2 regions of the Pseudonocardia petroleophila genome follow, and region 1 is predicted to be linked to the other one. Evidence: predicted binding sites of a transcription regulator. Region 1 holds the regulator's gene; the other holds the start of a gene.
The links. The regulator LexA, encoded in region 1, represses DNA repair genes until DNA is damaged. The targets are predictions, from matches to a motif close to CGAACACGTGTTCG.
Positions count from the first base shown of each region.

Region 1 (11,835 bases):
GCATGACTCACACGATGACTGAACCCGTCCTGTCCCGCCCCGGCACGACCGGCGACTACGAGCTCGAGGAACGCTCCTCGCTCCGCCGCGTCGTCGGGTTGTCCACCGAGCTCACCGACATCACCGAGGTCGAGTACCGCAAGCTCCGCCTGGAGCGCGTGGTGCTCGTCGGGGTGTGGACGGAGGGCACCTCCGAGCAGGCCCGCGGCTCCATGGAGGAGCTCGCCCGCCTCGCCGAGACCGCAGGCTCCCAGGTGATGGACGCGCTGATCCAGCGGCGCCCGAAGCCCGACCCGGCCACCTACATCGGCTCCGGCAAGGTCGAGGAGCTGCAGCAGGTCGTGCAGTCCACCGGCGCCGACACCGTCATCTGCGACGGCGAGCTCTCGCCCGGTCAGCTGCGGCAGCTGGAGGACAAGCTCAAGGTCAAGGTGGTCGACCGCACCGCGCTGATCCTCGACATCTTCGCCCAGCACGCCCGCAGCCGGGACGGCAAGGCGCAGGTCGAGCTGGCCCAGCTGTCCTACCTGCTCCCGCGCCTGCGCGGCTGGGGCGAGGCGCTGTCGCGGCAGGTCGGTGGCCGCGCCGCGGGCGGCGTCGGCATCGGCGGCCGCGGCCCCGGTGAGACGAAGATCGAGCTCGACCGCCGGCGCATCCGCGACCGCATGTCCAAGCTGCGCCGCGAGATCGGGGCGATGAAGCAGATCCGCGAGACCCAGCGCGGGTCGCGCCGGCGCAACGAGATCCCGGGCGTCGCGATCGTCGGCTACACCAACGCCGGCAAGTCGAGCCTGCTCAACGCGCTCACCGGCGCGGGCGTGCTCGTCGAGGACGCGCTGTTCGCCACCCTCGATCCGACGACCCGGCGGACGTCCACCGGCGACGGCCGCACCTACACCCTCACCGACACCGTCGGCTTCGTGCGGCACCTGCCGCACCAGCTGGTCGAGGCGTTCCGGTCCACGCTGGAGGAGACGGCGGGGGCCGACCTGCTCGTGCACGTCGTCGACGCCTCCGACGCGCTGCCCGAGGACCAGATCAAGGCGGTCCGCCAGGTGCTGGTCGAGATCGGGGAGGAGCAGCAGGGGCGGATGCCCCACGAGCTGCTCGTCGTCAACAAGACCGACGCGGCGGGCGACCTGCAGCTCGCCCGGCTGCGCCACCTGCTGCCCGACGCGGTGTTCGTCTCCGCGAAGCGCGGCGACGGCATCGACAAGCTCCAGGCCCGCATCGCGGAGCTGCTGCCGCGGCCCGAGGTCGACGTGGAGCTGCTGATGCCCTACGTCGAGGGGTCGCTGGTGGCGCGCGTGCACGCCGAGGGCGAGGTGCTGGCGGAGGAGCACACGCCCGAGGGCACGCGGATGCACGCGCGGGTCGGCGCCGAGCTCGCCACCGCCGTGCTGCCGTACGTGCTGGTGGAGGGCTCGAGCTGATCCGGCTGCTCCTGGTGGCGGCCCTCGCGGTCGCCGCCCCGCCCGCGCCCGAGGTCCGCTGCACGGTCACCGACGACCGGCTCGCGGAGCTGTCGGGGATGGTCGTCGCCGACGGCGGGGTGTGGGCGGTGTCCGACGGCGGCCGCAGCGTGCAGGTGCACCGCATCGACCCCGGGGGACCGGGTGAGAGCTGCGAGATCGCCGACACCCGCACCGCCGACGTCGACCCGTTCGACGCCGAGGACCTCGCGCTCGGGCCCGACGGCGAGTTCTGGGTGGCCGACACCGGCGACAACGACCGTTCCCGGGAGACCGTCGCCGCCATCGTGCTGCCCGTGCGCGGGGAGGCGCGGCTGCACCGCTTCACCTACCCCGACGGCCCGCACGACGCCGAGGCGATGCTCGTCGACGCCGCCGGGATCCCGTACGTGATCACCAAGGACGTCGGGACGCCCGCCGGGGTGTACCGGCCGGCGGAGGCGCCGCAGGGCCGCGGGCCGTTCCCGCTGGAGCGGGTGGCGCAGCTGTCGCTGCCGGTCTCCGACACGCAGGGCGGGCCGATCGGGGGAGTCGGGTCGCGCACCGTCACCGGCGCCGCGATGTCGGCCGACGGGCGGGTCGTCGCGCTGCGCACCTACACCGACGCCTGGCTGTTCCCCGTCGTCGACGGCGACGTCGCGGCGGCCCTGCAGGGCGAGCCGGCCCGCGTGCCGCTGGCCGGCGAGCCGCAGGGGGAGGCGGTCGCGTTCGAGGCCGACGGCACGCTGCTGTCGGCCTCGGAGACCCGCGGCGGGGTGCCGGGGGAGCTGCGCGCGGTGCCCGGGGCCGCCGCGCTGGCCGCGCAGCCGTTCACCCCGCCCGCCGGCACCCCCGCGCAGCCCGCGGCCGAGCCGGCACCCGAGTGGCTGCCCGCCCTGATCGGCGGCGGGGTGACCGTCGGACTGCTGGTGCTGCTCGCCGCGGCGCTGTCCTGGCGGGCGCGGCGCCGCTGAGCCGGTGGCGACGCCGGTACCCGCGTGCGCGCCGCACGTCCCGGTCCTCGGCGATCGCGGGCGACGTTTCCCCGGCGTAACCGGCGCGGCCCCCCGCGCGGTTACGGTGATCACGGTCGAAGGAGGCGCGGTGCCGATCGTCACCGGTTACGAGGACACGCCGGGCGGGCACGACGCGCTCGTCCTGGGTGCGCAGCTGACCCGGCTCACCGGGCTGAGCGCCGTGGTGGCCACGGTCTACCCCGTCGACGCGCGCGGGCTCGCCGTCGTCGCGCGCGACCCGCGCTGGCGGGAGAAGGCGCGCCGCGTCGCCGCGGGCCGGTTCTCGCGGGCGCGCGAGCTCATCGGCGACGGCTGGGGCGCCGACGAGCCGGAGTTCGTGGCGCTCACGCCCGGCTCGGTGGCCGACGTGCTCGCCGACCACGCCGACGACGTGGGGGCCGCCGTCCTCGTGGTGGGCTCGACCGGGCACGGGCTGCTGGGCCGCCTCGCCCCCGGCCGCACGGTGCAGCGGCTCCTGCCGCTGGCGCGCTGCCCGGTGGCGATCGCGCCGCGCGGCTACCGGCACCTCGGCACCGGGACCATGACCACGGTGACCGTGGCCTACGACGGCAGCGCCGAGGCCGACCGGGCCGTGGCGGTGGCCGTGCACCTCGCGGGCCGGACCGGGGCCGCGGTGCGGGTCGTCACCGTCGCCGAGGACGCCGACGGCGTGCCGGCGGCGCAGGCGCTCGCCCACAAGGGAATCGCGTCGCTGCCGGTCGAGGTCGACGCCATCAGCGACGTCGTGGTCGGCCCGGTGGCGGCCACCCTGGCCGCCCTGCCGGACCGCACGGACCTGCTCGTGGTGGGCTCGCGCGGCTACCGCTTCATGCAGCGGCTGCTGCTGGGCGGGGTGGCGGGGGTGCTCGTGCGCACCGCCCGCTACCCCGTGATCGTGGTGCCCGCCGCGGCGGGCGACGCCGTCAGAGGCGCCGCAGGACCGTGACCACCCGGCCGAGCACGGTGGCGTCGTCGCCGGGGATCGGGTCGTAGGCCGCGTTGGCCGGCATCAGCCACACGTGCCCGTCGCGCCGGGTGAACGTCTTGACCGTGGCCTCGCCGTCGATCATCGCCGCGACGATCTCCCCGTTCTCGGCGACCGGCTGCTGGCGCACGACCACCCAGTCGCCGTCGGTGATGGCCGCCTCGACCATCGAGTCGCCCCGCACCTTGAGCAGGAACAGGGTGCCCTCGCCGACGATCTCGCGCGGCAGCGGGAACACGCTCTCCACCGCCTGCTCGGCGAGGATCGGCCCACCGGCGGCGATCGTGCCCAGCAGCGGGACGAACGCGGGGGTGGGCCGCTCGACGACGCCGGAGTCCGACGGCGCCGCGTCGGGCTGCTCGTCGGGCGGGCGGACGTCGACCGCGCGGGTGCGGTTGGGGTCGCGCCGCAGGTAGCCCTTGCGCTCGAGCGTGCGCAGCTGGTGGTGCACCGACGAGGTGGAGGTGAGCCCGACGGCGTCGCCGATCTCGCGGACGCTCGGCGGGTAGCCGTGGCGCTCCACCCAGTCGCGGATGACCTCCAGCACCTTGCGCTGCCGGGGAGTGAGACCGACGGGGGCGCTCGCGGGGTCGGGGAACGTGCTCACCTGGGCGGTCGGCCCGGGGCGCACCCCCTCGTCGTCGCCACCCGTCGGGCCGGGCTCGTCCCGTGCCATGTGCTCGCGCCTCCTCGTCGGTACTGCTCGTTCGGTGCCGTGCGGTCCGTGCGGACCGGACACGTGTCGTGGGCCCGACCGTAGCCCCGATTCCGGTTCTCGCCAAACACATGTTCGAACGACACGCCCCGTTCTCTCGATTCTGTCGGTGGTCGGTGGTACACATCGCTCGACGATCGTTCGAACATGCGTTCCCGTTCGAACGGTGCGAGCAGTTCGAACGGTCAGCGGGTCCGAGCGAAGGGTGGAGTCCGGTGCACGATCAGATCGAGGACGGAATGCGGTTCGGCGGCACGGCCCTGCGCCGGACGGTGCCGGACCGGGCGCAGGTGCCGGACCGGGCGCAGGTGCCGGACCGGGGGCGGGCGCACCCCGCCCGGGTGCTGCCGCGGCGCGGGCGGGCCCCCGGGCCGCGGCCGGTGCGGCCCGTGCAGCCGCCGCGTGCGGTGCGGCCGGTGCAGCCGCCCCGTCCGGACGGCGACCGGGCGGGGGAGCGGGGGCAGCGCGGCGGGCGCGTCCTGCTGCGCTCGGTCCCGGTGCTGCCCCCGCGGGTGCTGCGCCGCCGCCGGGTGGCCGCCGCCATCGGCACGGCCCTGCTCACCGCCGCGGTCGTCGTGCTGCTGGGGCTGCTCGCCGACGTGGCCGCCGCGGCCCGGCACTCCGCCGCCGCGCCGGAGGTGACGAGCACCTCGCTCACACCGGTGGTGGCATCGCCCGTGCAGGTGGCGGGCGTGCTCGGGGGCTGACGCTTCGCGCCCGGCCCGCCGCCGGCCCGCGCCCGCGTGCCCGTTCGGACGACGCGGCGCCACCGATAGGGCCTCCCGGCTTTCAGTGCCCCTACATGTTGTGGTTACATGGGTGTCGTTAGCCCAGGGATGGGGTTCCGTTCGTCGGAGGGGGTTGTCCGTGCGCTGCCCGTTCTGCCGTCACTCCGACTGCCGGGTCATCGATTCCCGCGAGGTCGACGACGGGGTCGCCACCCGCCGCCGGCGCTCCTGCGCCTCCTGCGGGCGCCGGTTCACCACCGTCGAGGAGGCGGTGCTGGCCGTCGTCAAGCGCAGCGGGGTCACGGAGCCCTTCAGCCGCGACAAGGTCGTCAGCGGGGTCCGTCGGGCCTGCCAGGGCCGGCCCGTCGACGAGGACGCGCTGGCGCAGCTGGCGCACCGCGTCGAGGAGGCCGTCCGCGCGGGCGGCACCGCCGAGATCCCCAGCCACGAGGTCGGCCTCGCGATCCTCGGGCCGCTCCGCGAGCTCGACGAGGTGGCCTACCTCCGGTTCGCGAGCGTCTACCGCTCCTTCTCCTCCATCGAGGACTTCGAGAAGGAGATCGCCGACCTGCGCGACACGCCGGCGCGCGACACACCCGCCCGCGCCGCGCCCAGCTGACCCGTCCCACCGATCGTCGGCCCGACCCGGCCGCCCGACGCACCGCCGCGCCGGCACCGCACTCCGCGCCGTTGAACCGGACGTCGCGCACTCCCGTCATCACCGCCAACACTCGTACGCGGCGCGCACCGCAGGACCGATCCCGGTCCGTCGTGCGCGCAGGAGAGGGAACACCCATGACCGAGACCGTCGGCACCACGTCCGGACGCGGGAAGAAGGCACCCCGGGCCTCCCGGCCCGCTGGCCTCACGATCGAGCGGATCCACACCACCGCCGGCGTGCACCCCTACGACGAGGTCACCTGGGAGCGCCGCGACGTCGTCATGACCAACTGGCGCGACGGCACGATCAACTTCGAGCAGCGCGGTGTCGAGTTCCCCAGCAGCTGGTCGGTCAACGCCACCAACATCGTCACCAGCAAGTACTTCCGCGGGGCCGTCGGGGCGGTGGAGCGCGAGTCGAGCCTGCGCCAGCTCATCGACCGCGTGGTCGGGGTGTACCACCGCTCCGGCCTGGAGAACGGCTACTTCGCCACCGACGACGACGCCGAGGTGTTCGCCCACGAGCTCACCTGGATGCTGCTGCACCAGGTGTTCAGCTTCAACTCCCCGGTCTGGTTCAACGTCGGCACGACCTCGCCGCAGCAGGTCAGCGCGTGCTTCATCCTCGCCGTCGACGACACGATGGAGTCGATCCTCAACTGGTACCGCGAGGAGGGCCTGATCTTCAAGGGCGGCTCCGGCGCGGGCCTGAACCTCTCGCGCATCCGCAGCTCGAAGGAGCTGCTGTCCTCGGGCGGCACCGCCTCCGGGCCGGTCTCGTTCATGCGGGGCGCCGACGCCAGCGCGGGCACCATCAAGTCCGGCGGGGCCACCCGGCGCGCGGCGAAGATGGTCGTCCTCGACGTCGACCACCCCGACATCGAGGAGTTCGTCGAGACCAAGGCCAAGGAGGAGGCCAAGGTCCGCGTGCTGCGCGACGCCGGCTTCGACATGGACCTCGGCGGGGCCGACATCACCTCGGTGCAGTACCAGAACGCCAACAACTCCGTCCGGGTCACCGACGAGTTCATGCGCGCCGTCGAGGCGGGCACCGATTTCGGGCTCCGCGCGCGGATGACCGGCGAGGTCATCGAATCCGTCGACGCGAAGAAGCTGTTCCGCGGAATCGCCGAGGCCGCGTGGGCCTGCGCCGATCCCGGAATCCAGTACGACGGCACCATCAACGACTGGCACACCACCCCGGAATCGGGCCGGATCTCCGCGTCCAACCCGTGTTCGGAGTACATGCACCTCGACAACTCGAGCTGCAACCTCGCGTCGCTGAACCTGCTCACGTTCCTCGGTGACGACGGCCAGTTCGACGCCGCCCGCTTCCAGAAGTCGGTCGAGCTCATCATCACCGCGATGGACATCTCCATCTGCTTCGCCGACTTCCCGACCGACCCGATCGGCGAGACCACCCGCGCCTTCCGCCAGCTCGGCATCGGCTACGCCAACCTCGGTGCGCTGCTGATGGCCACCGGCCACGCCTACGACTCCGAGGGCGGCCGGTCGCTGGCCGCGGCCATCACCTCGCTGATGACCGGCGCGTCCTACAAGCGCTCCGCCGAGCTCGCCGGTGTCGTCGGCCCCTACGAGGGCTACGCCCGCAACGCGAGCGCCCACCAGCGCGTCATGCGCAAGCACGCCGCCGCCAACGACGACGTCCGCACGTTCCCGGCGAGCTCCGGCATCCACAAGCTGGCCACCATCGCCTGGAAGGACTGCCTGGCCACCGGCGAGCGCAACGGCTGGCGCAACGCCCAGGCCTCGGTGCTCGCCCCCACCGGCACCATCGGCCTGATGATGGACTGCGACACCACCGGCATCGAGCCGGACCTCGCGCTGGTCAAGTTCAAGAAGCTGGTCGGCGGCGGGTCGATGCAGATCGTCAACCAGACCGTGCCGCGCGCGCTCACCAAGCTCGGCTACCAGCCGGAGCAGGCCGAGGCCATCGTCGAGTACGTCGGCGAGCACGGCCACGTCGTCAACGCCCCCGGCCTGCACCCCGAGCACTACGAGGTGTTCGACTGCGCGATGGGCGAGCGGGTCATCGCCGCGATGGGCCACGTCCGGATGATGGCCGCGGTGCAGCCGTTCCTCTCCGGCGCGATCTCCAAGACGGTCAACATGCCGGAGACGGCCACGGTCGAGGACGTCGAGCGGGTCTACCTGGAGGGCTGGAAGCTCGGCCTCAAGGCGCTCGCGATCTACCGCGACAACTGCAAGGTCGGCCAGCCGCTGTCGGCGGGCAAGTCGGCCAAGAGCTCGGGCGGGGGGGAGAAGGAGACCGTCACCGTCGTCGAGCAGCGGCCGATACGGCGCCGCCTGCCCAAGAAGCGCCCCAGCGAGACCGTCTCGTTCACCGTCGGCGGCGCGGAGGGCTACCTCACCGCCGGGTCCTACCCCGACGACGGCCTCGGCGAGATCTTCGTCAAGCTCGGCAAGCAGGGCTCCACGCTGTCGGGCGTGATGGACGCGTTCTCGATGTCGATCTCGGTGGGCCTGCAGTACGGGATCCCGCTGGAGTTCTACGTCTCGAAGTTCTCCAACCTGCGCTTCGAGCCGGCGGGCATGACCGACGACCCGGACGTCCGCATCGCCACCAGCGTGCTCGACTACCTGTTCCGCCGCCTCGCGCTCGACCACCTGCCCTACGAGAAGCGCGCGCAGCTCGGCATCTTCTCCGCCGACGAGCGCACCGCGCAGGTGGCCGACCAGTACGGCGAGACCGTCGACGTCGAGGGCCTGCGCCAGGGCGTGGAGACCGAGCACACCGGCCCCGTGACCCCGGCCGGCGCCTCGAAGGCCCCGGTCGAGGTGGGCAGCTCCACCGAGCTGCTGGAGCTGCGGATGGGCAAGGCCGCCGACGCGCCGCTGTGCATGACCTGCGGCACGAAGATGCGCCCCGCCGGTTCCTGCTACCTGTGCGAGGGCTGCGGCAGCACCAGCGGCTGCAGCTGACCCCCCCGCTCCGGAGCCGTGGTGCCGCTGGAGGGCACCACGGCTCCGCCGGGCGTCAGGTGAGGGTGACCACCGCGGACCCGTCGTCGTTGGGCAGCTCGTCGACGACGGCCAGCACGTTCACCGACAGCAGGTTCGCGATGCCGTGGTGCACCGACAGGAACGCGGTGTCGGAGGCGTCGCGGCCGGTCCCGATCCGCAGCATCGACGGCCGCGGGGCCAGCCCGGTGGCGTCGACGACCCGCCAGGAGCCGTCGACCCACGCCTCGACGACCGCGTGGAAGTCCATCGGGTCCAGCCCCGGCGCGTAGACGGCGACCAGCCGCGCGGGCACGTCACGCGCGCGCAGCAGGGCCACGACCAGGTGCGCGTAGTCGCGGCAGACGCCCTCGCCGAGCAGGAGCGTGTCGATCGCGTCGTCGGTGGGCTTGCTCGACCCGCTGAGGTAGAACAGGCGCCCCCACACGAAGTCGCGGACGGCGGAGACGAGCTCGCCGGTGTCGTCGATGCCGTCGAACTCGCCGCCCGCGATCGAGAGCAGCCGGTCCGACGGGCAGTAGCGGCTGGGCCGGCGGTAGGCGAGCAGGTCGAGCTCGGTGGTCTCCGGCGCGGGCAGCGGCCCCTCGACGGTGGCCGCGTACTCCAGCACCGTGCGCCCCACCTGCGCGTCGACGACGTGCAGGCGGCCGTCGTGCGGGGCCGCGACCTCGCGCCACGGCACCGCCTCGCCGTCGCGGGTGATCGACAGCTTCTCGTCGGCCGACGCGGACGCGACGGCCACCTGGAAGGCGAGGAGAGCGGGCTCGGTGACGTCCAGCTCGAGGAACGCGGTTACCTGACGACGGTGCACGCGGCGATCGTCGCAGCCGTCGATGACAGCCGCGTGTCCGCACCGCCGTCGGGGGTCAGCCCGCCTCGTACCGGGCTTCGCGGATCAGCTCCTCCACCGCGCTGCGCTGCACGCGGAACGACCTCCCGAACCGCACCGCCGGGAGCTCCCCGCTGTGCACGAGGCGGTACACCGTCATCTTCGAGACCCGCATCCGGTCCGCCACCTCGGCCACGGTGAGGAACGGTGCGCCGATCATCTCCGGCACTTCTGCAGCCATCCTGCCCACGCCTCTCGTCCCGCCCCGGGGGGCGCTGTTCACCGTGGGTGGGACAGTACGGGAGCAGGCCTCACCCTCCGGGGTACTCCGACCGGCACGAACAGGTGAGGATCACGCCCGTTCCGTCCGGTTCGCCACGCGGGGTGGCAGCGCCAGGGTGGTACTCGGCCCGGACGGGTGCGTGTGCAGCGCATAGGGTCGGGCGGTGATCCTCGACGACGACCCCGACGGCGACTGGACCAGCGGCGGCCCCTACCGCTGCGCCCCCGACGTCTACCGCATCCCGCTGCCCCTGCCGCAGGACGGCCTGCGGGCGGTGAACGTCTACGCGATCCCCGACGGCGACGGCTGGACGCTGATCGACTCGGGCTGGGCGCTGGCCGAGTCGCGCGAGCTGCTGACCGCGGCACTGGGCCGGCTCGGGGCCGGGCTCGGCGACGTCCGCCGGTTCCTCGTCACCCACATCCACCGCGACCACTACACGCAGGCCATCGCGCTGCGCCAGGAGTTCGGGGCGCACGTCGCGCTCGGGCGGGGGGAGGAGAGCGGGCTCGCGGAGATCCACAGGTCCGGTCGCGACCCGTTCGAGGCCCACCGGTCGCGGCTGCTGCGCGCCGGGGCCGACGCGCTGGCGGCCACGATCGAGGCGACCCGGCCGGAGCCGGGCGACCTGTCGGTCTGGGAGCCGCCGGACGAGTGGATCGAGGACGGCGCCGAGATCGCGGTGGGGGACACGCAGGTCCTTACCGCCGTCGAGACGCCCGGGCACACCCGCGGCCACCTCGTCTTCGCCGACGACGCCGCCGGGCTGCTGTTCGCCGGCGACCACGTCCTGCCGCGCATCACCCCGTCGATCGGCTTCGAGCCGAACCCGACGCCGAGCCCGCTGGCCGACTTCCTGACCTCCCTGCAGCTCATCCGCTCCCGCAAGGACGCCTCGCTGCTGCCGGCGCACGGGCCGATCGGGATGCGCGTGCACGAGCGGGTCGACGCCCTGCTCGAGCACCACGGCGACCGGCTCGACGCCACCCTCGCCGCGGTGCGCGAGGGCCGGTCGACCGCGCAGTCCGTCGCGGAGGCGCTGCCCTGGACGCGGCACCGCAGGCGCCTGCCCGAGATGGACACCTTCAACGCGATGCTCGCCGTCCTGGAGACCCAGGCGCACCTCGACGTGCTCGCCGAACGGGGTGCTGTGACGATCACGTTGCAGTCCGGAGTCGCTCACTACACATCGTGATAACGATTCACTCCGTGTAGGCGTCAGGACGGGTCGTTGCGCCGACCGGTCGTACGCTCCGCGTCGTGTCCGTACCCGGAACGGGGCGTCTGAGCCTCGCGCTCGTGGCCTTCGCCGTCGGCGTGTCCGGCGTCGTGCTGGCCACCGAGGGGGTCACGTTCGGGGGCCCGGCGCCGACCGTCGCGCTCGCGCCCGTCGTGTCGACCGGGTGCGCGGCCGCCGGGCCCTACGTCGTGCCGGAGCGGGGGAGCGTCGGGCTGCCGCCGTCGCTGCGGCTGTGCGCGGGCGGCCCGCTCACGGTGACGACGCCCGGGACGGTGCTCGACGGCATGGACCTGCGCGGCGGGGTCGTCGTCGACGCCGCGGACGTGGTGGTCCGCCGCAGCCGGATCACCGGCGACGGCACGCAGCCCTACGGGATCGTGACGACCGCGGCGGGCTCGGTGCGCATCGAGGACACGACGCTCACCGGCCGGTTCACCGAGGCCGCCGTCGGCGGGGACCGGTGGACGGCCGAGCGGATCGAGATCGTCGGCGTCGCCGGGGACGGGGCGCACGCCGGGCGGGGGAGCCGGCTGCGCGCGAGCGTGCTGTCGCGCTTCGCGCCCGGCCAGGGCGTCGACGGGCTGACGGTGACGGGGTCCGACGTCGTCGTGGAGCACTCCACCGTCCGGATGGGCGACGGGCACGGCAGCGCGGTCCGGATCGCCCCCGACGGCGCCGGGGGACCGGTCGTCGTGCGCTCCAACGTGCTCGGCGGCGGCGGGTACACCGTGCACCAGGACGGCGGCCCCGGCGACGACGTGCACGTCGTCGACAACCGCTTCGCGCGCGACGCGGCACGGGCCCCGCTGCGGCTCCCGGCGAGCGCCGAGGCGGCCGGCAACACCTACGTCGACGGGGTCCCCGTCCGCTGAGCGACGGACCGGCGGCGCACTGCGCGGCGACACGCCCGGCTGTCCTGCAGTGG
Region 1 covers NZ_CP060131.1:3,424,771-3,436,605, forward strand. The annotation lists gene hflX (GTPase HflX) at 15-1,433, shown strand; gene H6H00_RS17055 (SdiA-regulated/phytase-like domain-containing protein) at 1,448-2,425, shown strand; gene H6H00_RS17060 (universal stress protein) at 2,556-3,413, shown strand; gene lexA (transcriptional repressor LexA) at 3,391-4,128, opposite strand; gene H6H00_RS17070 (hypothetical protein) at 4,383-4,874, shown strand; gene nrdR (transcriptional regulator NrdR) at 5,035-5,514, shown strand; gene H6H00_RS17080 (vitamin B12-dependent ribonucleotide reductase) at 5,691-8,519, shown strand; gene H6H00_RS17085 (transglutaminase-like domain-containing protein) at 8,575-9,369, opposite strand; gene H6H00_RS17090 (helix-turn-helix domain-containing protein) at 9,425-9,628, opposite strand; gene H6H00_RS17095 (MBL fold metallo-hydrolase) at 9,834-10,865, shown strand; gene H6H00_RS17100 (hypothetical protein) at 10,931-11,782, shown strand.

Region 2 (11,835 bases), 1.1 Mb from region 1:
GCTCGCCGCGTCCTGAGCGCGGACCCTCAGCCCGCCGAGGTCACCCGGTACACGTCGTAGACGCCCTCGACGTTGCGCACGACCTTGAGCACGTGCCCGAGGTGCTTGGGGTCGCCCATCTCGAAGCTGAACCGCGACACCGCGACGCGGTCGCGCGAGGTGGTGACCGACGCGGAGAGGATGTTGACCTTCTCGTCGGCCAGCACCTTGGTGATGTCGGACAGCAGCCGGTGGCGGTCGAGCGCCTCGGCCTGGATCGCCACGAGGAACACCGAGCCCGCCGACACCGACCAGGCGACGTCGATGATCCGCTCGGAGCGGCTCTGCAGCTCCGCGGCGTTGGTGCAGTCGGTGCGGTGCACCGAGATGCCGCCGCCGCGGGTGACGAACCCGAGGATGTCGTCGCCGGGCACGGGGGTGCAGCAGCGGGCGAGCTTGGTGTAGAGGTCGGCGAGGTCGGCCGAGTCGCCCCGGACGACGACCCCGGCGTCGCCGGTGGCGCGCCGGGTCCGGATCGTCGACGGGGTGGCCCGCTCGGCCAGCTCCTCCTCCGCGTCCTCGATCCCGCCCAGCAGCGCGACGAGCCGCTGCACGACGTGCCGGGCGCTCGCGTGGCCCTCGCCGACCGCGGCGTAGAGCCCGGACAGGTCGGGGAAGTGCAGCTCCCGCGACAGCGCCGCCATCGAGTCGGCGGAGACCAGCCGCTGCAGGGGCACGCCGGTGCGGCGGGCCTCGCGCGTGATGGCCTCCTTGCCGCTCTCGATCGCCTCCTCGCGGCGCTCCTTCGCGAACCACTGCTTGATCTTGGTGCGGGCGCGCGGGGACGCGGCGAACGCGAGCCAGTCGCGCGAGGGCCCGGCGCCCTCCGCCTTCGAGGTGAAGATCTCGACGACGTCGCCGGACTCCAGCTTGCGCTCCAGCGCGACCAGCCGGCCGTTGACCCTGCTGCCGATGCAGCGGTTGCCGACCTCGGTGTGCACGGCGTAGGCGAGGTCGACGGGCGTGGACCCCAGTGGGAGCGTCAGCACGTCGCCCTTGGGCGTGAAGACGAAGATCTCCTTGGTGCCCAGGTCGAAGCGCAGCGACTCCAGGAAATCGCCGGGGTCGGCGGCCTCCCGCTGCCAGTCGAGCAGCTGGCGCATCCACGACATGTCGTCGACCTCGACGGTCGAGCCCGCGTGCGACGCCGCGCCGTTCTTCTGCGCGGTCTCCTTGTAGCGCCAGTGCGCCGCGATGCCGTACTCGGCGGTGCGGTGCATCTCCGCGGTGCGGATCTGGCACTCCAGCGGCTTGCCGTCCGGCCCGATCACCGTGGTGTGCAGCGACTGGTACACCCCGAACCGGGGCTGGGCGATGTAGTCCTTGAAGCGCCCGGGCATCGGCTGCCACAGCGCGTGGACCATGCCCATCGCGGCGTAGCAGTCGCGCACGTCGTCGACCATCACCCGGACGCCGACCAGGTCGTGGATGTCGTCGAAGTCGCGGCCCTTGACGATCATCTTGCGGTAGATCGACCAGTAGTGCTTCGGCCTGCCCTCGACGGTGGCGGCGATCCGCGCCGACTCGAGCTGGGCGGTGACCTCGTCGATGACCTGCTTGAGGTAGGTGTCGCGGGACGGGGCGCGGGTGGCGACCAGCCGCACGATCTCGGAGTACTTCTTCGGGTGCAGGATCGCGAAGGACAGGTCCTCCAGCTCCCACTTGACCGTGGCCATCCCGAGCCGGTGCGCGAGCGGGGCGAAGACCTCCAGGGTCTCGCGCGCCTTCTTCGCCTGCTTCTCCGGCGGCAGGAACCGCATGGTCCGCATGTTGTGCAGCCGGTCGGAGAGCTTGATCACCAGCACGCGGGGGTCGCGGGCCATCGCGACGATCATCTTGCGGATCGTCTCGGCCTCGGCCGCGTTGCCGTACTCGACCTTGTCGAGCTTGGTGACGCCGTCGACGAGCTGGGTGACCTCCTCGCCGAAGTCGGCGCGCAGGCGGTCGAGCGAGTAGTCGGTGTCCTCGACGGTGTCGTGCAGCAGCGCCGCGACCAGCGTGGTGGTGTCCATGCCCAGCTCGGCCAGGATCGTGGAGACCGCCAGCGGGTGGGTGATGTACGGGTCGCCGGACTTGCGCTTCTGGCCCTCGTGCTTGGCCTCGGCGACGTCGAAGGCGCGCTGCAGCAGCGCGAGGTCGGCCTTGGGGTGCACGGTGCGGTGCACGCTGGCCAGGGGCTCCAGCACCGGCGCGACGACGGCGACGCGCTGCGGCGTCATCCGGCGCGCGATCCGGGCCCGGACACGGCGGGTGGCCGAGGGCTTGGCGGGGCCGTCCGGGGTGGGGACCGGGGGCGCCGCCGGCTGGACGTCTGTCACCCCGAGAAGGATAGACGCTCTAGGCGTGCAGGAGCGCGTGCACCGGCAGTGGCGCCAGCGCCTGGCGCCCGGACAGCGCCGTGAGCTCCAGCAGCGCCCCGAACCCGATCACCTCGGCCCCCGCGACGGCGAGCAGGGCGACCGTGGCGGCCGCGGTCCCGCCGGTGGCCAGCACGTCGTCGACGACGAACACGCGGGCGCCGGGCGACACGGTCTCCGCGGGCAGCTCGAGGGTGGCGGTGCCGTACTCCAGGTCGTAGGTGCGCGACCCGGCGACGCGCGGCAGCTTGCCCGCCTTGCGCACCGGGATCACCCCGACGCCCGCGACGAGCGCCACCGCGGCCCCGAGCAGGAACCCGCGCGCCTCGATCCCGGCGACGACGTCGGCCTCCCCCACGCACGCCGCCAGCTCGGTGGCGACCGTGGTGAACGCGCGGGCGTCGGCGAAGACCGGGGTGAGGTCCTTGAACAGGATCCCCGGCGCCGGGTAGTCGGGCACGTCGCGGACGAGCCCGACGACGTGGGTGAGCGAGCCGTCCTCGTCGAGGTCGGGATCGGCGACGGTCACGTGCGCCGACGCCCGGTGGGGCGGTTGGCCTGCGGCCGCCGGGCCGTCGGCTTCTTCGCCCCGCCCGCCGACGCGGCCGTGGCGGCGCGCGCCGGGACCCCGGACGCGGCCGTGAACGCCTTCTCCTTGCGCAGCTCGGCGGCCAGCGCGGTGTCGTCGCCGACGTCCGGGGCGTCGCCGGCGGGGGCGGTCGCCCGCAGGCGGCGCATCCGGACCCGCTCGGCCTGCTCGCGGAACTTCGGGTCGCGCATCTTCAGGTCGACGAGCAGCGGCGTGGCCAGCAGCAGCGACGAGACCGCACCGGCGATGATGCCCACCATCTGCACGAGCGCGAGGTCGGCGAGCGTGCCGACGCCGAGCAGCCCCACGCCGATCACCAGCAGGCCGAGCACCGGCAGGACCGCGATGAGCGAGGTGTTGATCGAGCGCATCAGCGTCTGGTTCAGCGCGAGGTTGGCGGCCTCGCCGTAGGTGCGCCGGGACAGCCCGAGCAGACCCCGGGTGTTCTCCTTGACCTTGTCGAACACCACGACGGTGTCGTAGAGGGAGAAGCCGAGGATCGTCAGCAGGCCGATCACCGTGGACGGCGTGACCTCGAACCCGATGATGGAGTAGATCCCCGCGGTGACGACGACGTCGTGCACCAGCGCCACCAGCGCGGCGATCGCCATGGACCGCTCGAAGTAGAACGCCAGGAACACCGTGACCAGCACGAGGAACACCGCGAGCGCGATCAGCGCCTGGCGGGTGATCTGGTCGCCCCAGCTGCCGCTGACCGCGCTGTCGCTGATCGCGCTCTGGCTCGGGACGCCGTCCGGACCCACCGGCGCGAACTCGGCGAACAGGGCGTCCTTGAGCGTGACGAGCTGGGCGGCGTCGAGGGTCTCGGAGCGGATCTGCACCGACTGGGCGGCGCCGGTGCCCGCGACCTGCACCGCGGCGGGCTCCTCGCCGACCGCCTGCTCGTAGACCGCGCGCACCGACTCGACCTCGACGGGCGCGCTCGTGCCCGCCGTCGGGAACTGGATCTGGGTGCCGCCGGTGAAGTCGATGCCGAGGTTGAACCCCCGCAGCACGATCGACACGACGCACACGGCCACCAGCACGCCGAACGCGACGTACCAGGTCTTCCGCCGGCCGACGACGTCGAACGCGCCGGTGCCGGTGTAGAGCCGGGCGAACACGCTGGGCATGTCAGGCCCCCTTCGTGGTGGAGACGCGACGTCCGGACGCGGCGGCGGTGGCCTTCTTGTGCTCGGCCCCCATCCGCGCGGCGGACCCGAGACCGGAGAACTTCGAGCTGCCGAACACCTTGTTGTTCGACGCCAGCGCGACCAGCGGGTGCGTCACCAGGAACACGACGACCAGGTCGAGCACCGTGGACAGGCCGAGGGTGAACGCGAAGCCCTTCACCTGCCCGACGGCCAGCACGTAGAGCACGACCGAGGCGAGGAAGCTGACGGCGTCGGCGGCCAGGATCGTGCGCCGGGCGCGCACCCAGGCCCGCGGCACGGCCGAGCGGAACGTCCGGCCCTCCCGCATCTCGTCCTTGAGCCGTTCGAAGAAGATCACGAACGAGTCCGCCGTGATGCCGATGGCCACGATGAACCCGGCGACGCCCGCGAGGTCGAGGGTGAACCCGATCCAGCGCCCGAGCAGCACCAGCACCGCGTAGACGACCGCGCCGGACAGGATCAGCGACAGGATCGTCAGCAGGCCGAGCACGCGGTAGTAGACGAGGCAGTAGAGGAACACCAGCAGCAGCCCGACGCCGCCCGCGATCAGGCCGGCCTGCAGCGACGCGAGCCCGAGCGTGGCCGAGACCGTCTGGGCCTCCGACGAGGTGAACGACAGCGGCAGCGAGCCGTAGCGCAGGATCCCGGCGAGGTCCTGGGCCTCCTCCGGGGTGAACTGGCCCTCGATCTGGGTGTCACCGTAGATCGCCGAGTTGATCCGCGGGGCGGACACGACCTCGCCGTCGAGGACGAACGCCGCGTTCTTGCCGATGTTCGCCGAGGTGTAGGCGCCCCAGGTGGCGGCCCCGCTTGAGGTGAACTGGACGCTGACGACGGTGCCGATCCCGCCCTGGGCGGGCTGGGCCTGGGCCCCGGCGATCTCGGTGCCCTCCAGCAGGATCGGGGCGAGCACGTACTTCGCGGTGCCGTCGACGTCGCACGCCACCAGCGGCAGCGACGGGTCGTCGTAGCCGCGCAGGGGGTCGTTCGCGGCGCAGTCCAGCGTGGCGAGGGCCTGCTGCTGCACGGCGGGGTCGGTGCTCTGCCGCAGCGCCCTGGCCTCGTCGATGGCCGCGGCCAGCTCGGGGTCGGCGGGGGCGTCCGGGACCGCCGCGTCGGGGGCGTCGGAGGCGGGGGCGTCGGGGGCCGGCTCGGGCGTCGGCTCGGGGGTGGGCGCCGTCAGCGGGGTCGTCTGCGCGACGGGGGCCACGTCGGTCTCGACGACCGGGGGGCCCGCGCCCTGCGGCGCGTCCGCCGGGGCGGGGTCGACGGGGGCGGCGGGGTCGGCCGGGGCGGCGGGGTCGACCGCGGCCGGGGCGGCGGGGTCGGCGGGGGCCGCCGGGTCCGTGGCGGGCGCCGGGGTGGCGGCGACCGGGCCGCCGATCACCTCGCGGATCCGCAGCTGCGCGGTCTGGCCCAGCGAGCGGGCCTGCTCCCCGTCGTCACCGGGGACCGTGATCGTCAGGTTGTTGCCGTCGAGCACCACCTCGGAGCCACCGACACCCAGCCCGTCGACGCGCTGCTGGATGATCGACTGCGCCTGCAGCAGCTGGTCGCGCGGGGCCTGCGCGCCGGTCTCGGTGCGGGCCTCCAGCGTGACGCGGGTGCCGCCCTGCAGGTCGATGCCCAGCTTGGGCGTGATCGCGCCGTCGCCGGTGAAGAACACCAGCGAGTACAGGACGGCGATGACGCCGACGAACGACGCGAGGTAGCGCCAGGGGCGGATCTGCCCCGGGGTGGTGGCCACGGTGGTCTCTTCCTGACGTCACACCGCGACCGGTGGCCGCGGCGGGGGTTGTCGGCCGCTCAGCTCTGGGTGGCGCCGTTGGAGTCGTTGTCCTTGACCAACGACGGAGGGGCGTCGTCGGTGTCGGCGGCGGCCTCCTCGGTGGCCACGACCTTCTCGCGGACCGCGGCCCGCACCCAGGTGGTGACGACGTCGTCGGCGATCTCCAGGTCGACGGTCTCCTCGTAGGAGGCGTCGACGACCGTGGCGCGCAGCCCGGAGGTGGTGACGACGATGTCGCCGACCGCCAGCTCGGACTGCATCTGCTGCATCTCCGCCATCTGCCGGCGCTGCTTGCGCCCCGACAGGAAGATCGGGATGAACAGCAGCAGGATGAACAGGGGGAACAGCAGCGAGAGGTCCATGGTCTCCGTATCTCCGCACGTCGTCGGCCTGGCTGGAGTCTGCCAGCCCGGCCTCAGAACAACGGCGGAGGGCCACCCGGGAGGACGTCCGGCGGAGCGGTGAGACCCAGATGGGCCCAGGCCGACGCCGTGGCGACCCGTCCCCGCGGTGTGCGGGCGAGCATGCCGGCACGGACGAGGTAGGGCTCGCAGACCTCCTCGACGGTACCCGGCTCCTCCCCCACGGCGACGGCCAGCGTCGAGACCCCCACCGGGCCGCCGCCGAAGGACCGCACCAGCGCCCCGAGCACGGCCCGGTCCAGGCGGTCGAGGCCCAGCTCGTCGACGTCGTAGACGGCCAGCGCGTCGCGGGCGACCGCGCGGGTGACCCGGCCGTCGGCCCGGACCTCCGCGAAGTCGCGGACCCGGCGCAGCAGCCGGTTGGCGATGCGGGGCGTGCCGCGGGAGCGCCCGGCGATCTCCTCGGCGCCGTCCGGGTGCAGGTCGACGCCCAGGATCACCGCGGCGCGGCGCAGCACCCGCTCCAGCTCGTGCGGCTCGTAGAACTCCATGTGCGCGGTGAACCCGAACCGGTCGCGCAGCGGACCGGTCAGCGCCCCGGACCGGGTCGTGGCCCCGACCAGGGTGAACGGGGCGATGTCGAGCGGGATCGACGTCGCGCCCGGGCCCTTGCCCACGACGACGTCGACCCGGAAGTCCTCCATCGCGAGGTAGAGCATCTCCTCGGCGGGGCGGGCGATGCGGTGGATCTCGTCGATGAACAGCACGTCGCCGGGAGCGAGGTTGGACAGCATCGCGGCGAGGTCGCCCGCCCGCTCCAGCGCCGGGCCCGAGGTGAGCCGCACCGCGGCCCCCAGCTCCTCGGCCACGATCAGCGCGAGGCTCGTCTTGCCCAGCCCGGGCGGTCCGGACAGCAGGATGTGGTCGGGCGGGGTCCCGCGGCCCTGGGCGCCCTGCAGCACCAGCTCGAGCTGCTCGCGCACCCGCGGCTGGCCGATGAACTCGGTGAGGTTGCGGGGACGCAGCGAGGCGTCGACCTCGACGTCCTCCGGCTCGGCGGCCGCGCTCAGCTCACCCACGGCCACCCCTGCTCCGCTCACCCGTACGCACCGGCGCGCCCGGCCGCCGGCCCGACCACGCAGACCGGCGGTCGCGGCGCAGGCAGCCGGCGGTCTGCGCGGTGACCACGGGGTCTGCGACGTGCCCGCCGGAGGCCGCGGCCACCGTCGCCGCGCCCGCCGACGACGGGCTCACCGGGACCGGCCCAGGCTGCCGAGCGCGGCGCGCAGCAGGGCTGCGGCGTCGGCGTCGGCGTCGCGGGCCAGAGCGGCGTCGACCGCGGTCTCGGCGGGCTTCGCGGTGAACCCGAGCCCGACCAGCGCCTCCACGACCTCGTCGCGCCGGGTGCCGGTGACGGGCGTCGGGAGCGTCACCGCGGGCGCCGCCGCGACGGCCACGACCTTGTCCTTGAGCTCCAGCACCATCCGCTGGGCGACCTTCGGGCCGATGCCGGGGACCCGCGTGAGCACCTTGGTGTCGCCGTCGAGCAGCGCACGGACGACGTCGTCGGGGGTCAGGACGGCGAGCGTGGCCAGCGCGAGCCGCGGCCCGATGCCGGCGACGGACTGCAGCAGCCCGAACAGCTCGCGCTGGTCGGCGTCGGCGAACCCGAACAGCGTGAGCGAGTCCTCGCGCACCACCAGCACCGTCGACAGGCGCGCCTGCTCACCCCGGCGCAGCCCGGCCAGCGTGTTGGGGGCCGCGATCACCGCGAGCCCCACCCCGCCGACCTCGACGACGGCGTGGTCGAGCGCGATCTCCAGCACCTCACCCCGCACCGACGCGATCACGCAGCACCCTCCTCCGCCGACGAACAGCCGTTCGAGCAGCAGGCTACCGGTGCCCCGGCGGCCCCCGCCCCGGGGACGCGCCGCCCGACCGTGCACACCTGACGGCCGCGCTGCACACGCCGCGGCCCGTGTACGGCGACGGGGCGGTGTGCACGGCGCGGTGCCGGGGTGGGCGCGGAGCCGGTGCTCGGTGGTGCGCAGGCGCCGAGGTGGCGGGGTGGGCACGGGTCCACGGCTCCACGGCGGGCACGGAGCCGCGGTGACGGCGCGGCGGCGGAGCCTCGGCTCAGCGGGCCGCCTTCGCCGCCGCCGCCAGCCGGGCCCGGTGCGCCTTCGCCAGCTCGTCGGACCGCGCCTTCGCCCGCGCCATGCGGTCCAGCATCGGGGCCCGCCAGCAGTGGCAGATCGCGAGGGCGAGTGCGTCGGCGGCGTCGGCCGGGCGCGGCGCCTCGGCCAGCCCCAGCACCTTGGTCACCATGATCGTCACCTGCTCCTTGCCCGCGCGGCCCTCCCCCGTGACGGCGGCCTTGACCTCGCTGGGGGTGTGGAAGGCGACCGGCAGCCCGGCCCGGGCGGCGAGCAGCGCCACCACCCCGCTCGCCTGCGCGGTGCCCATCACCGTGCGCACGTTGTGCTGGCTGAACACCCGCTCGATCGCGACGACGTCGGGCCGGTGCCGCTCGATCCACCGCTCCACCTCCGCCCCGACGGCGAGCAGCCGCTGCTCCAGCGGCAGGTCAGGGGCGGTGCGCACCACGTCGACGGCGACGGCCCGGACCGTGCGCCCGGACGAGCCGTCGACCACGCCGAGGCCGCACCGCGTCAGCCCCGGGTCGACGCCGAGCACCCGCACCTGGTTCCCCCTCCGCGAACGGTCGTTCGAGCCGGGAGGCTACCCGGGGCCCGCGGCCGCGGGGCCGTGCCACGCGGGGACCGGCGCGATCCGCACGCGGCCGCCCGCCGGGGCCGCGGGGTGCGGACGGCACCGCTCACGCGCCCGACGCCGCGCCGACGCGGCGCGCCCCCCGGGCGTTCACCCCGGATCACTACGGTCCGGCCGTGTCCGACAGCCGAGTCCTGTTCCGCGAGTTCCTCCGCGCCCCCACCCGCGTCGCCACCGTCACCGCGAGCTCCGACGCGCTGGTCGCGGCGATGCTCGCCCCGCTGTCCCTCGACGGCGACCCCGTCGTCGTCGAGCTCGGGGCCGGCACCGGACGCGTCACCGACGCGCTCGCCGCGCGCCTGGCCGGACGCGGCAGGCACGTCGCGATCGAGCTGAACCCCGAGCTGGCACGGCGCCTCGCGGCCCGCCACCCGGGCGTGACCGTGGTGCCCGGCGACGCGGGCGACCTGCCCGCCCTGCTCCGCGGGCTGGGGATCGGGCGCGTCGACGCGGTGTCGAGCCTGCTGCCGTGGGTGGCGTGGGCGAGCGCGCCGATCGCCGACCTGGCCGCGGACGCGCTGGCCCCGACCGGCACGTTCACCCAGGTCACGCTGCTGCCGACGACGTGGCTGCCCCCGGCCCGGCGTCAGGAGCGGGCCGTCCGCGCCCGGTTCGGCGAGGTCGCCGTCAGCTCGACGGTGTGGGCGAACCTGCCGCCGGCCCGGGTGCTGGTGGCCCGGCGACCGGCCACGCCCTGATCTCCGCGCGGCGCCCCTCCGTAGGCTCGGGGACATGCACGGGGAGATCGTCGCGCTGCACGCCTCCCCCGTCCACGCCTACTCCGGACGCCCCGCCGACGGCCCCCTCCCCGACCCCGACGGCGGGTCGCGCACCTGCATCGAGGTCCGCGCCGGGCTCGGCGTCGTCGGGGACCGCTACTTCGGCCACGCCGCGCACCGGACCGCCTCGGTGACGGTGTTCGCCGTCGAGTCGCTGGAGCAGGTGGCCGCCGACCTCGGGCTCCCCGCCGTGCCCGACCCGCTGCTCACCCGCCGCACCGTGGTGCTGCGCGGGTTCGCGGTCGACGACCTGCCCCGCGGCACCGAGTTCACCCTCGACTCCGGCGACGGCCCGGTCCGCTTCCGCACCCACCGCCCGGCGAACCCGTGCGCATGGATGGACGTCGTCCTCGCCCCCGGTGCGTTCCGGGCGCTGCGCCGCCGGGGCGGGATGCGCTGCGAGCCGCTGAGCGACGGGGTGCTGCGCGTCGGGCCCGTCGTGGTCGGCGGCCCGCCCGCTCAGTGGGCCGCGTCGTCCCAGCTGCGGCCGTAGCCGACCGACACCTCCAGCGGCACCGACAGCTCCGCCGCCGCTGCCATCTCGCGGCGCACGAGCGCCTCCACCTGCTCGCGCTCGCCGTCGGCCACCTCCAGCACCAGCTCGTCGTGGACCTGCAGCAGCATCCGGCTGCGCAGGTCCTCGGCGGTGAGGGCGCGGTGCACCCCGAGCATCGCGACCTTGATGATGTCGGCGGCGCTGCCCTGGATGGGGGCGTTGAGCGCCATCCGCTCGGCCATCTCGCGGCGCTGGCGGTTGTCGCTGGTGAGGTCGGGCAGGTAGCGGCGACGGTCCATGATCGTGGCGGTGAAGCCGTCCTTGCGGGCCCGGTCGACGACTCCTGCCAGGTAGTCGCGCATCCCGCCGAACCCGGCGAAGTAGTCGTCCATCAGGCCGCGGGCCTCCTCGGTGGAGATCCGCAGCTGGTTGGACAGCCCGAACGCGGAGAGGCCGTAGGCCAGGCCGTAGTTCATCGCCTTGATCTTCGCGCGCTGGGCGGGCGTGACCTCCGTGGCGTCGACGGAGAACACCCGCGCCGCGGTCTCGGCGTGGAAGTCGTGCCGCGACCGGAACGCCTCGATCAGCGCGGCGTCCTCGGACAGGTGCGCCATGATCCGCATCTCGATCTGGCTGTAGTCGGCCGTCATCAGCTCCGCGTACCCGGGACCCACGACGAAGGTCTCCCGGATCCGGCGACCGGCCGCGGTGCGGATCGGCACGTTCTGCAGGTTGGGCTCGGTGGAGGACAGCCGGCCGGTGGCCGCGATCGTCTGGCTGTAGGTGGTGTGGATGCGGCCGTCGTCGGCGACCGACTTGAGCAGCCCGTCGACGGTGACCTTGAGCCGGGTGGCGTCGCGGTGCAGCAGCAGGTGCTGGAGGAACTCGTTGCCGGTCTGCTCGTAGAGCGTCTGCAGCGCGTCGGCGTCGGTGGTGTAGCCGGTCTTGGTGCGCTTGGTCTTCGGCATGTTCAGCTCGTCGAACAGCACCACCTGCAGCTGCTTGGGCGAGCCGAGGTTGATCTCCTTGCCGATGACGGCGTACGCGTCCTGGGCGGCCTGCTTCACCTGGCCGGCGAAGTCGGCCTCCAGCGCGGCCAGCGCCTCCCCGTCGACGGCGATGCCCGCGGTCTCCAGGTCGGCCAGCACGTACTCCAGCGGCAGCTCCAGCCCGGTGAGCAGGGACGTGGCCGCCTTCTCCGCCAGCTCGACGTCGAGGGCGTCGGCCAGCTCGGCCACCGCGGACGCGGCGACCATCTGCCCGGTCGCGCGGGCGGCGTCGGCCTCCTCCTCGCCGCCGAGGAGCGAGAGCTGCCCTCCCGTGTCCTCCCCGTCGACGCGCAGCTCGCGGCGCAGGTGGCGCAGCGCGAGGTCGGCCAGGTCGAAGCTGCGCTGACCCGGCCGGGTGAGGTAGGCCGCGAGCGCGGTGTCGCTGGTGAGCCCGGCGAGCGTCCAGC
Region 2 covers NZ_CP060131.1:4,533,372-4,545,206, reverse strand. The annotation lists gene H6H00_RS22425 (DUF4232 domain-containing protein) at 1-16, shown strand, start outside; gene H6H00_RS22420 (RelA/SpoT family protein) at 27-2,357, opposite strand; gene H6H00_RS22415 (adenine phosphoribosyltransferase) at 2,377-2,925, opposite strand; gene secF (protein translocase subunit SecF) at 2,922-4,118, opposite strand; gene secD (protein translocase subunit SecD) at 4,120-5,907, opposite strand; gene yajC (preprotein translocase subunit YajC) at 5,967-6,311, opposite strand; gene ruvB (Holliday junction branch migration DNA helicase RuvB) at 6,365-7,390, opposite strand; gene ruvA (Holliday junction branch migration protein RuvA) at 7,562-8,161, opposite strand; gene ruvC (crossover junction endodeoxyribonuclease RuvC) at 8,448-9,014, opposite strand; gene H6H00_RS22380 (class I SAM-dependent methyltransferase) at 9,221-9,802, shown strand; gene H6H00_RS22375 (MOSC domain-containing protein) at 9,837-10,376, shown strand; gene polA (DNA polymerase I) at 10,343-11,835, opposite strand, start outside.
Region 2: a site for LexA is predicted at 9,030-9,043, ahead of ruvC (crossover junction endodeoxyribonuclease RuvC). Genes of this name have one in related genera too.